Regions from separate parts of the Peribacillus sp. NPDC056705 genome, predicted to be linked through region 2. Evidence: riboswitches for the same ligand, from Rfam matches in the RefSeq annotation. Region 2 holds a riboswitch; each other region holds the start of a gene.

Region 1 (4,294 bases), on a different contig from region 2:
GCTATTTACATGGCAGTGATGGACTGATGTTCGTCCTGGACGCCCGGGCGCCTTTCACCGGCAGCGAACGGGATCTGTTATTGGAAATTCAAATGATGGCTCCGAAACTGCCGATTCATTTCTTATTAAATAAAATGGATACGATATACAGTGATCAGGTCGCAGTCCGGATGGAAGACGAAACATGGGATAAAGTGAATGCATATTTCCCGAATGCAAAAGTATTCGCTTTCTCCAAACTTTATGATAGCAAGCAGCAATTGAAGGACCTTTCAGCCTTCCTTCAATCGAATTACCAAGATGAGAATTGGAAGGAAAGAAGATCTGAGAAAATCCTTGCATTCATTCGTAAAACTTTATCTTATCTGTTAGAAAAACGGGCAGCCAATGAGCGGAAATGCGAGCATTCCATCTCTTGGAATGAACAGATGGAAGTCAAACTGAATGGGGCGGTCAATCAACTGGCTGATTTGGAAAAAGAAAAAAGTGAAAATATCATAAGGTCGTATCGTCTGCTTAAGGATGAAGTGAAAAATCAGCTTTCTACTAAAATTCCTGAATTACTGAAGGATTGCTCTAAATCATTAACGGAAAGCAGTGATTTCAGTCAGGTCCATGTACAGTTAAACCAAGAAATGAATGAGCGGATTCAAAACTTCATTTCTGATAAGATCATGCCTCAATATTATCGTTCTCTACAAGACTGGATTGCCAGTTCCCAAATGGAGTTCTCACAAAGCCAGCAGTTTATGGATGAGATGAGTGCCGGATTCAATGAATTATACAAAGAAGAACGGATTACGCTTGCAGGAGACTTCAGGGTATTGGATGACTGGCGCCGTGATGCCGATCGGATGACAAGCAGTATCCGCATCGAAAACGTTAATATCCTTTTGCGCAGGACTCCATCACAATTGCTGCTTAAAGGAGCAGGGAAGCTGTTTGGGGCGATACCGCAAAATAAAGCCAATATGTACAATCGTTATAAGAAATATCTGGAAAGTGAAGATTACCTGGATGTTGCGGAAATGATCACGGAACGTTTCCTTACCCAATTTGGATTGTTTGAAAAATCTTTGGATCGGGACATCTCACTTTTCTATCGCAGTTCATTTGCTTTACTTCAAAAAACGATTGAACAAACGCAGACCGAGATTAAAGACTACCAGGCTGCATTGGAGCATATGAAAGAAAATCCGGAAGTTTACCGTGACCCGATCACTTTGTTCGAAGTGAAATTAAGGCAGTTGGAGAGGCTTGAAAAAATCGAGAAAAAGCGTCTAGCCCAGCTTCAAAGAAAATAAAAAATAACAAGGAACATTTCAAATATTCAAAAATCTATTGACTTTACGACTATATCCCTATAAAGTGATAATTACGAAAACGTAACACAATATATCTCTTATCAAGAGTGGCGGAGGGACTGGCCCTAAGATGCCCAGCAACCGTTCCATTAGGAATTGGTGCTAAATCCTGCAAAACAGAAATGTTTTGACAGATAAGAGAGGGACAAGTCTGCAAAACAGCTGATTAAACCTCTCTATATTAGAGAGGTTTTTATTTTGGGATTTACACCAACTAAACTGATAAGACTAAATTGAAAATATGGAGGGAAAACAAGATGAGAAGGTCTATTAAAGGAATATTCATTTCAGCCATCGCTTCGGCTTTGCTTTTAACAGGGTGCTCCACTGGGCAGAGTTCCACAGAATCGAAGAAAGAAGAAAAAGTATCATTTGAAAATGTACCGGAAAGATTTGCAGATGGGGATGGAGCCAAGATCAAAGTGATCCGAAAAATTGGCGGTGATGATCATACGGCCCAATACCTGGCGGGGGCGAAGGAAGAAGGGGAAGCACTGGGATTTCAAGTGGATACATATACAGCCAATGGTGATACGGCTAAATTTCATGATGCGATAGCGCAGGCTTTGGAGGAAGATTACGACGGGTATATCATTTCCCATGGTGATGATGCAGCAACTGTGAATGACGTTCAGAAGTTGGTAGATGCAGGTAAAAGCGTTGTCACGTTCGATTCAATAAGCGAACTATCTAAAATTGATGGCGTGACATTAACCTCACAGGATGATGAAGCGTTGGCCACACTGGCTTTTGATAAACTGTTAAAAGAGCAGAAAGGTGAAGCGGCAATTGCCTATCTTTGGGTGGATGGTTTCCCGCCAATGGTAAGAAGAAATGCAGTCTATCAGGAAAAACTAAAAGAAAATCCTGGGATTAAAGAAGTCGAAAGATTCGGGGTGGCATCTGCTGATACTTCGGTTCAGACACAAAATGCTGTAGCCGCAATGTTGAATAAATACCCTAAAGGTAAATTGGATGCCATTTTCGCAACTTGGGATGCCTTTGCCATCGGTGCAGCCCGGGCGATTAAAGAAGCGGGCCGCGATGAAGTGAAGATATATGGTGTTGATGTATCTAATGCAGATCTCCAGGAAATCCAATCGGCTGATAGCTCATGGTCCTACACGGCAGCGGTCGATCCCAAGCTGATCGGTGCAGTGAATATGAGGATATTGGCTAAAAAATTAGCGGGCGAAGATACTCCGCAAACCTATGACTTAGAGGCTTCACTTATTTCACAAAAGCAAGTCCAGGCTTCAAAAGAAGCGGTAAACATGGCAAATCTGTCTGGTATTGTCGATGGTTGGGGTGAATCTACGGAATTTGAAGAAGATTGGATGAAAGTTTTAAAAGACCATTATAAAAAGTAAAAAGAGACACTCTCTTTCCAGTGAAGGGAGTGTCTGTTCAATAAGGGGGAATGGACATGGGCACGCAACTAGAAATGAAGAAGATTTCGATTGAATTTCCAGGGGTGAAGGCGCTGAGTGAAGTTGACTTTTCCGTTCAATCAGGGACAGCCCACGCATTGGTCGGTGCAAACGGAGCAGGAAAATCGACGTTAATGAAAGTTTTATCGGGAGCCCATGTTCATTATTCAGGTAACATTTTCATTGATGGGATGAGGCGGGATATCCGCTCGCCAAAAGCGGCTCAGGAACAAGGCATTCAAATTGTTTATCAGGAAGTGGATACAGCCCTCATCCCTTACTTAACGGTTGGGGAAAATGTAATGTTGAATGATATGGTCCAAAACATGGGAAAAAAACAGAGGGTCCAATGGAAAGAGCTGCACAAACAAGCCTCTTATATTCTTGAAGATATGAAAATTCGTGTCCCTTCGAAAAAGCTGGTAAGAGATCTTACCTTGGCTGAAAAACAAATGGTCCTGATAGCAAGGGCCGTTTCGACAGAATGCAAATTCCTGATTCTCGATGAGCCAACTGCTCCGTTAAGTCATACGGAGACGACAGAACTTTTTCGAATTGTAAATGAATTAAAGCAAAAAGGCGTGGGAATCATTTTCATTTCACATCGTCTGCCTGAGATTTTTGAAATCTGTGAGGAAATTACGATCATGAGGAATGGGGAGCGTGTCACTTGTCGAAAGAAGGAGGACATGACCCGTAACGAAGTGGTAGAGAATATGCTCGGTAAAACCATGGATGACCAATTTCCAGAAGTGAATGCTTCGATCGGAGACGTCATTCTGGAAGTGAGCGGATTGTCAGATGCCGAGAAAGTCAAGAATGTTAATTTGAATGTTAAAGCAGGCGAGATAATCGGCTTGGCAGGGTTAGTCGGAGCGGGAAAAACGGAGCTCTGTAAAACCCTTTTCGGTCATACTTCGATCACAGCGGGAGAAGTATTCCTGAATGGTCGTAAGCTTTCTTTGAAATCACCGCACGAAGCAGTAAAAAGCGGTCTGGCACTTGTACCTGAGGAACGCAGGAAAGAAGGGGTCCTCGTTCAGGAATCAGTCTCGGCGAATTTGACTGCAGCCAGCCTCGGCAAATTCTGCAAGACGTTCAGTTTCGTGAATCGTAAGGCGGAAAAGGAAAAGGCGAAGGAAATAATCGCAAGTCTCGGCATTAAAACTCCTTCAGGGGAAGCGATTGTCGAAAACCTTTCAGGTGGTAACCAGCAAAAAGTTGCCATCGGAAAATGGCTTATGGCCGATGCGGAAGTATACATATTCGATGAACCAACGAAAGGGGTCGATGTTGGAGCCAAGAAGGATATATTCGAATTGATTGCAAAGCTTGCAAGGAATGGGAAAGCGGTCATTTATGCATCATCCGAGCTTTCCGAAATCATCGGCATTACCAACCGGACATATGTGTTATATGACGGGAGCACTGTCATCGAATTAGAAACGAGCAAAACGAATGAAGAAGAACTACTATTCTATTCAACAGGAGGAAAATAGG
Region 2 (4,294 bases):
TGGTTTAAGGAGCCGGATAGGCATCTTGCATCCATCCGGCATTCCTCCACTTGGTCTCAAGCATTATTTTTCATTTGCTGGTTTTGTCCAAGCATCCTGGTAATTGACCAATTCATCGACAGAAACATATGCAGGAATGGTGTTTCCTTTAAACGTTTTTTCTATGAACGCTTCCACTTTTTTCGATTGATAAAGCTCCACTAATTTTTGCAGCTCAGGACGATCGGCATTTCCCTTTTTAACTGCAATGATATTAATATATGGTTTCGCCGTTTTACTTTCATGGAATAATGAATCTTTTAAAGTAAGGCCCGCTTCGACAGCAAAGTTATTATTGATGGCTGAAGCATCGGCATCATCCAATAAACGAGGCGTATTGCCGGCAGCAACAGGCTGGATTTTCAATTTTTTCGGATTATCCTTAATGATTTCCAATGATCCCGATCCATTGAATTCCTTTTTCAATGTAATCAATCCAGCTTCCTGAAGAAGGAGCAGTGCACGGCCGAAGTTTGTCGCTTCATTCGGAACGGCAATCGTAGCACCATCCGGAAGATCCTTAAGACTTTTATGTTTTTTCGAATAAAGGCCCATGGGCGCAATGACAGTCGACCCGATGGCCTCTAATTTCAGATTTTGATCTTGAACGAATTCATCGAAGTAAGCGACCGTTTGGAATGAATTGGCATCGATTTCACCTTCACTTAACGCAAGGTTCGGTTGGATATAATCATTGAAAGTGACCAGTTCGATATTAAGCCCTTCCTCTTTCGCTATATCGACAATATATTCCCATGTTCTCGTATCCCCGCTGCTGACACCGACTTTCACTGTTTTCACATCATCCGAACCGCCTGATGCACCTTCTTTTTTCCCGCATGCTGCAGACACGATGGCCAATGCCAATACGATGATCGTTAATAAGATTTTCTTCATTTCTCCTACCTCCTGTTATGTTTATCTTCTTCTGATTTTTCTTGAAACGAAATTCCCGGTGGATTGCAATAATTGAACGATGATCACGAGCGCCGCCACCGTGACGATCATCGTCATCGTATCGAACCTTTGATAACCGTAAGCCAAAGCTAGATCTCCGACCCCGCCTGCACCGACGGCACCTGCCATGGCCGTAGAACCAACAAGCCCGATTGTCGCTGTTGTAAATGTAAGGATCAATGAACTAAGTCCCTCGGGAATCAAAAAGCGGTAAATGATTTGCCATGTCGTCGCCCCCATCGCCTGAGCTGCCTCGATGATCCCTTTGTCCACTTCCAACAGGGAGTTCTCCACAAGCCGGGCAATATAAGGGGCCGCGTAAAAGATTAACGGAACAATGGCCGCATTCGTTCCGATTGCACTGCCTACAATCATTCTTGTAAACGGAATAAGTGCTACAAGCAAGATGATGAAAGGAACCGACCGCAATATATTGATGATCGGGTTCAATACATTAAAGACCCATTTATTCTCCAGGATGTGACCCTTTCTTGTAATGACAAGCAGGATACCGAGCGGAAGCCCAATCAATCCGGAAAATACCAATGAGATGGCTACCATATAAAGTGTGTCACCGAAAGCTGTCGACAGCTGATCTGCCGTTATTTCCATTCCCCAAAGCGTATTAACCATTAAATCTGCACCTCCTGGACGAGAATCCCCTCGTCTTTAATATATTGATAAGCCTTTTCCACCTCATTTTTGTTCCCGGTCACTTCGATGATCAAATTCCCGAAAGGCGTTTCCTGAATTTCAGAAATATTGGCTGATAAAACACTTAAATGAACATCATATTTCTTCGAGATCGTTGAAAGTAAAGGAGTACCCGAAGTAGTTCCAATAAAATTAATTTTCCAAATAATCGGGATATGGGACCCTATGCTTTTTAGGAAACTTTGTGGGATTTCGTCATGTATGACCGTTCTCACGAAGTTTTTTGCAATATCCGTTTGCGGCTTCGCAAAAACTTCGAAAACCGAACCTTGTTCAACGACACATCCGCCCTCCATGACCGCTACCTTATTGCAAATTTCCCTAATGACAGACATCTCATGAGTGATTAGCAGAATGGTGATATTGTATTCTTTATTGATTTTCTTTAAGAGCTGCAGAACAGCACTCGTTGTTTGTGGATCCAATGCCGAGGTAGCCTCATCACACAATAAGATCGATGGATTGGTAGCCAATGCTCTCGCAATGCCGATCCGCTGCTTTTGGCCGCCGGATAATTGTTCCGGATAACTCTTTGCTTTGCTCGATAAGCCAACGAACTCCAACAGCTCTCCTACCCGCTTTTTGATTTCTTTACCAGGGGTTCCCGATAAAATCAGCGGCATGGCGATATTATCAAAAACGGTCTTTGAGTTCAGCAAATTAAAATGCTGAAAAATCATCCCGATTTTTTTCTTTTCTGCCCGCAATTCCTTCGGGTTCAATTTGGTTAAATCCTTGCCCCCAACAATCACCGAACCATCTGAAGGATGTTCAAGCAAATTGACCAACCTGATCAACGTACTCTTCCCGGCCCCGCTATAACCGACTACACCGAATATATCCCCCTTTTCCACTGTCAAATTGATGCCCTTCAAAGCCTCGACAGTCTGTTTCTTTGTTTGATAAACCTTTTTGACATGTTGAAACTCAATCATCCAATCTCCCCCCATGCTGTTTATTTGTACGAATTCATTATCTAGAGAAGAGCTTTGCCAAGTTTCATAATGATAGGGTTAAATTTTTGGAATTCACGAGTAAATGCGCGGAATTCACGAGTAAATGCGCGGAATTCACGAGTAAATGCGCGGAATTCACGAGTAAATGCGTGAAACTCACGAGTAAATCTGCCAAACTTACGAGTAATTGCACCAATTCTCCAAATAACCATATACATTTTGAATAAACAAAAGAGGCCTCTTCCGTCATCAGACAGAAGAGGCCTCTTTTAGACATAAAAAAAGAGTAAACTCTTAAATTAATTATCTAAGAAAAGCTCCTTCTTATCTTTCAAACTTTCGTCCGTTGGAATTAGCACAGTATTTTTACAAAAGTAAAAACCCGCTGCCGAGGTATCATAGGGCCAAGTCCCTCCACATCTCTTGATAAGAATTAACGTTATATTTAATTATGTCCTTCACTATATATTCTAATTTCTCTAAAGTCAACCATATTTTTCATCACGCTAAATATTTTTATAGTATAGTGAATTGATAGATTTTAATTATATCAATATAACTTTAAATCGATTTGCTCATTCTCCATACAAGGTATTTTTCATTTTCTTCGCTTATCTTCTTCATGCCTGAATTCGTATATAAACGAATCGCCCTTCCATTATCCGGAGAAACCCTTAAATGATATTCGGAGACGTTAAATTGCCTGAAAAAGTTTTCTGCATAGCGAACCAATTCCTTGCCAAGGCCTTTACTGCGGTAATCGGGAATAAGATAAAAAAGATTCACATAGCCAATCTCTGTTCCTTCATACTCCCGAATTTGAAGTTCCATCTGGCCAATCGGTTCTTGGTCCTTTTCAATGATCACCTGTCATCCGGAAATTTCCGGACCCGTTCTTTCATTCGTTGCAGATATGTATTCTCATCTCCAAAACCATCTTCAGATCCAAAACTTACAACATAGGAATCTTTCCTAAATTTAATGATAATCTCTTTATCTTTATCGGTATCAATGGTACGAAAGATCAGATTCACCCACCCCAATCATTTTATTGAAATATTTTTTTAAACAAGCAAATCTCATTTTACTTACGCATTTTTATGATAATTCTTATTCATAAATAATAGGCCTAGCGGGGCCCTTTCGTTTTCGTGCCTTGATGAAAAAACATTTGCCATCTTCCATTCGTACATTTCCAGATTGAACTCCTTAAGGTATGTTCCACTTTATCTTCATCAAAAATCCGGTACGTCGTTAAAACGGTATCCTCAGACAATGGATGCATATCAAATTGACTTATTGTCCTCTTCACCGATCCGGCTCCCTCTTGTCCCAAAAAATCGTTTTTAGACCATATGTTACCCGAACTGCCGAACTCAAAGAAATCATCTTTCAATAATAATGAAAGCTCTTCTGGTGATTTACGGACTTCAGATTTTAACAATTTCTCCTCTAGCTGATACAAATGCTCTTTTAATAATGAAGATTCACTATCCATTCATCTTGTCCTCCTTTTTCAGCTATTGGTGAAATTCATGATCCATTGTGGCAAAGATTTTTTATCCAGTTGGTTAATATTTTGCGGTCAGCAGCATTTTTTGTATTTAACCATTTTTGCCATACCTACT
Region 3 (4,294 bases), on a different contig from region 2:
CGGGGTTGACACTCCTATCATACAAGGCTATAAAGATATGGGAATCATCGATAAATTGAATGCAAGTCAAATGCGCGGTAAATTAATCAAGCCAGAAGCCATTGCAAATGCCGTCTATCTATTATCGTTAGAGGAAGCGGATGCGATCAATGGAAGTGTAGTCATGGTCGATGATGGCTATGCATCTTTTAAGTGATTTTCAAAAAAAAAAGAAAACATCGTCCCAATTAGACGATGTTTTCTATTTATGATATATGGGAATATTAATTCTAACAAATCAAAGGTAATATTGACCGATTGCTACCACCGAGATATCATAGAAATAGATTGGTGAAACCGGTCTTATCTTTATAAAAGAAGGTTGATATTTTTGAAAAAAGGGCAGCAAACCAAAGAACGAATCATAAATGTAGCCCGGACTCTTTTTGCCACTAAAGGTTTTGACATGACAAGAACGAATGAAATTGCCTCTGCATGCAATGTTTCCGAAGCTACTATTTATAAATACTTTGACAGCAAAAAAGATTTGCTTTTGGCTACAATCACCCCTAATGAAAATGAGGAACCCGAAGATGTGACTAGCCATCTAGCCACGGATGAACTAGTGGAGAATCATGTTTGCACCATGATAAGAAAAATTCTTGAAAATAAAGAACAGTTTTCAATATTATTTAGGGAAACACAATTCGATCAAGATATTTCAAAGCAATATATAGATCAGATTTTCAAGACAAATGCCAAGCATATTGAAATACAAAAGAGAATAGATAGCGGAGAGATACAATATATCTCTGACATTATCCTATTTAATGTAGGGATCATTTCTTTTACATTGGCATTATCTACACATTATGAAATCCATCAACAAAAAAAGGAGCCGTATTTTACTCCTGAACGAATTAAGAACATTGCACAACTTTTGGTATATGGTATTCATGGTAAACAAAATCATACATAAAGAAACGGTCATATTTAAAGGCATGTGCATCAAGCCGCAAATATGACCGTTTTATATGCATTCAGAAACGATGCAGTCAAATTTGTGAATCTATTAAACCAGAGTGTAAGATTTGACTTATATTTTTCAGACTATTACGATAAATGTATACTACACGAAATGCTTTACGAAGAATTTATCTGGAAATCATGTAACAATGGAGGGGGATTGTATGAGCGATATCGTAATTTTATCAGGAAGTCCGGCTATTCCATCAAGAACGGACATTTCACTAAAACATATTCAATCATTAGTCGAAAAAGAAGGATTTACCACAGCTTATTTCTCAATAACGGATTTCTCAGCAGATGATTTATTCCAAGGGAAATATAATAGCGAAGATATTTTAAAACTTTCAGAGAGAATTCAAGCAGCCAGAGGAATCATCATTGGTTCACCGGTTTATAAGGCTTCTTATACAGGTGTATTAAAAGCCTTGATTGATTTGCTGCCAGAAGGTGCTTTCAAGGGTAAGCCAGTTCTGCCAATCATGATTGGTGGAAGTAACAGGCATCTATTGGCGATTGACTATGCGCTTAAACCATTAATCTCAATATTAAAAGGCGAACCGCTTCAGGGCATTTACTTTGTTGATAAGGAAATAGATAAACAGAATTCTGAAAATCCGATTAATGATTCACATTTAATTGATCGTGTCCAGAGTCAAGTTCAAGAATTTGTAGAAGCAATACAGTTAAGAAATTAATGAATTTCAAGTAATCCCTTCAACAAAAGGACTGGCATTCAAACGTATTTCTTAAAGTGATTACATTCGTCAATAATAGGTTTATTAATGAAAATAGACTCATTTTTTTGGAGACTCTATCTAAAAAAATGAGTCTATTTTCGTATTTAAATGAACATAAAATCATAAATTGAATAGTGTGTATAAAAATAACAGTTCATCCATAATATTAAACCAAGTTATTTTATAAGAAAACTCCATTGACAAGGATTAAATATATGTTAATATTTAAAATAATAAAACTTATCCAGAGCGACGGAGGGAATTGGCCCTTTGAAGTCCAGCAACCTGCATGATGGATGCAAGGTGCTACCTCCAACAAAATGTTGATCATTTTGGAAGATAAGGTAATGATATTTACCTTGGGATCTTTCCATCATGGAAAGATTTTTGTTTTTGGAAAAATTTCAGGTAAACCATAACAATGTAAGGTTGTATGGAATTATATAAAATTAAGAAATTCATTTAATCAGCGTCGAAAATAAAATATTCGCAGATTTTCTTAAAGGAGGAACTGGTTTGGATAAAGAGAATCAGCTTGAAGAAATATTTGAACGACTTCAAGAAATGCTTAATTCAATGAAATATGGATCGATTACACTTATAGTCCAGGATGGTAAAATCATTCAAATGGAAAGAAATGAAAAATTAAGAATTAAATAAGGTATCTGCTGACTAGAAAAACTAGAGGCGGGTTTAACTGATATAAAGAGAGTATTGGTTAGATTCGTCTCTTTTTCCTAGAATCAAATAAACTGGGGAAGATTAAAACGGGTATTGATCAACAGTTACTCTAATCTGATACAGCAAGTTTTTAGAGGGGGCTACAAAAGTTGGCTGGATTAATAAACTATGAAAATTTCAATTCAGGGGAATTCCCTGTATTTCCTGAAGACAGTGACACAAAAGGAGCTTTGGAAGTTCTGCAATGGGCGAATGACCATTATGGAAACAAACTGATTTATGCTTGCAGTTTTGGTATTGAAGGCATCGTGCTTACGGATTTATTGGCGAAGGTCAACCCTTCGGCAAAAATTGTTTTCCTTGATACAGATGTTCATTTTGAAGAGACCTACCAATTGATCGAGCAAGTGAAGAAGCGCTATCCAAAACTTTCAATCGAAATGAAGAAACCTGCCTTGACGCTTGAGGAACAAGCAGCGGAATATGGGGATGAATTATGGCTTAGTGATTCCAATAAGTGCTGTAACATCCGTAAGATCATTCCGCTTACCGATGTGCTTTCAACGGCAACAGCCTGGCTTTCGGGACTGCGGAGGGAGCAATCCGAAACAAGGGCTAAAACCGAGTATATCAATAAGGATAATAAGTTCAAGTCGGTTAAAATATGTCCACTCATACATTGGACATGGAAAGACGTTTGGCGCTACGCCCACAAAAACGGACTTCCATATAATATCCTGCATGATAATGGATATCCTAGCATTGGATGTAAAACGTGTACAGCACCTGCATTCAATGCAGATGATTTACGCTCAGGCCGTTGGCAAGGAGCACAAAAAACGGAATGCGGATTGCATTTATCTTAAATAAATAGAAACCATAGGGGGAAATTAGCATGACAATCAGTCTACCGCACGGAGGAACATTAATCGATCTTTGGGAACCAAAATATGATTTTAGTAAAATAACAAAGGCAATCGAAATCGATGAAATCGCTTTAAGTGATCTTGAATTGATAGGCACTGGTGCCTACAGTCCGATTAAGGGATTCTTTACAAAAAGTGACTATGAGACAGTGGTCAGGGATATGAGGCTTAGCAGCGGACATGTATGGAGCATCCCGATTACGCTTCCTTTGACCAAAGAAATTGCAGAAACCCTTACTATAGGTGAAGAAGTAACGCTGACTCATGAGGGTGAAACATACGGGGTTCTCACCGTTTCCGATATTTACACTCCGGATAAGCAATTGGAAGCGACATTAGTATATCAAACGGATGATGAGAAGCATCCCGGAGTGAAAAATTTATTTAACCGCGGTGATGTATATGTCGGCGGGGAAATAAAGTTGATTAAGAGAATAGAGCGTCCGTTATTCCAAGCTAATTATCTGGACCCTGTCGAGACAAGGAAAGCTTTTGCTGAAAAAGGGTGGGAAACGGTTGTCGGTTTCCAAACGAGGAACCCTGTTCACCGTGCACATGAATATATTCAAAAGACAGCATTGGAGATTGTCGACGGCTTATTCTTAAATCCTCTCGTAGGTGCCACTAAATCCGATGACATTCCGGCAGATGTAAGAATGGAAAGTTACAAAGTGCTGCTTGAGAAATATTATCCCAAGGATCGTGTCTCCCTTGCAGTTTTCCCTGCTGCCATGCGTTATGCAGGACCTAGAGAAGCCATTTTCCATGCAATGGTCCGTAAAAATTATGGATGCACCCATTTTATCGTCGGACGTGATCATGCGGGTGTGGGCGATTATTATGGCACATATGATGCCCAAAAAATCTTTGGGAATTTTAACGCCGATGAGTTAGGGATCACGTTATTATTCTTTGAACATAGTTTTTACTGTAAAGCATGCG

The links. A riboswitch is a leader RNA that binds a small molecule or an ion and turns the genes downstream of it on or off. The one in region 2 is predicted to bind S-adenosylmethionine.
Region 1: it holds a riboswitch for S-adenosylmethionine, as region 2 does, so the genes downstream of both, ACFRAK_RS10655 (sugar ABC transporter substrate-binding protein) here and ACFRAK_RS21315 (methionine ABC transporter ATP-binding protein) in region 2, are expected to answer to the same signal.
Region 3: it holds a riboswitch for S-adenosylmethionine, as region 2 does, so the genes downstream of both, ACFRAK_RS20405 (YezD family protein) here and ACFRAK_RS21315 (methionine ABC transporter ATP-binding protein) in region 2, are expected to answer to the same signal.

Annotation. Positions count from the first base shown of each region.
Region 1 covers NZ_JBHTYI010000006.1:156,189-160,482, reverse strand. Annotated here, with positions in the region: gene ACFRAK_RS10660 (GTPase domain-containing protein) at 1-1,304, shown strand, start outside; SAM riboswitch class I at 1,400-1,505, shown strand; gene ACFRAK_RS10655 (sugar ABC transporter substrate-binding protein) at 1,622-2,734, shown strand; gene ACFRAK_RS10650 (sugar ABC transporter ATP-binding protein) at 2,791-4,293, shown strand.
Region 2 covers NZ_JBHTYI010000025.1:8,823-13,116, reverse strand. Annotated here, with positions in the region: gene ACFRAK_RS21325 (MetQ/NlpA family ABC transporter substrate-binding protein) at 64-936, opposite strand; gene ACFRAK_RS21320 (methionine ABC transporter permease) at 958-1,608, opposite strand; gene ACFRAK_RS21315 (methionine ABC transporter ATP-binding protein) at 1,629-2,645, opposite strand; SAM riboswitch class I at 2,988-3,099, opposite strand; gene ACFRAK_RS21310 (GNAT family N-acetyltransferase) at 3,228-3,533, opposite strand; gene ACFRAK_RS21305 (hypothetical protein) at 3,530-3,700, opposite strand; gene ACFRAK_RS21300 (nuclear transport factor 2 family protein) at 3,796-4,164, opposite strand.
Region 3 covers NZ_JBHTYI010000022.1:24,885-29,178, forward strand. Annotated here, with positions in the region: gene ACFRAK_RS20390 (SDR family NAD(P)-dependent oxidoreductase) at 1-196, shown strand, start outside; gene ACFRAK_RS20395 (TetR/AcrR family transcriptional regulator) at 371-958, shown strand; gene ssuE (NADPH-dependent FMN reductase) at 1,170-1,703, shown strand; SAM riboswitch class I at 1,983-2,091, shown strand; gene ACFRAK_RS20405 (YezD family protein) at 2,262-2,405, shown strand; gene ACFRAK_RS20410 (phosphoadenylyl-sulfate reductase) at 2,588-3,292, shown strand; gene sat (sulfate adenylyltransferase) at 3,322-4,294, shown strand, end outside.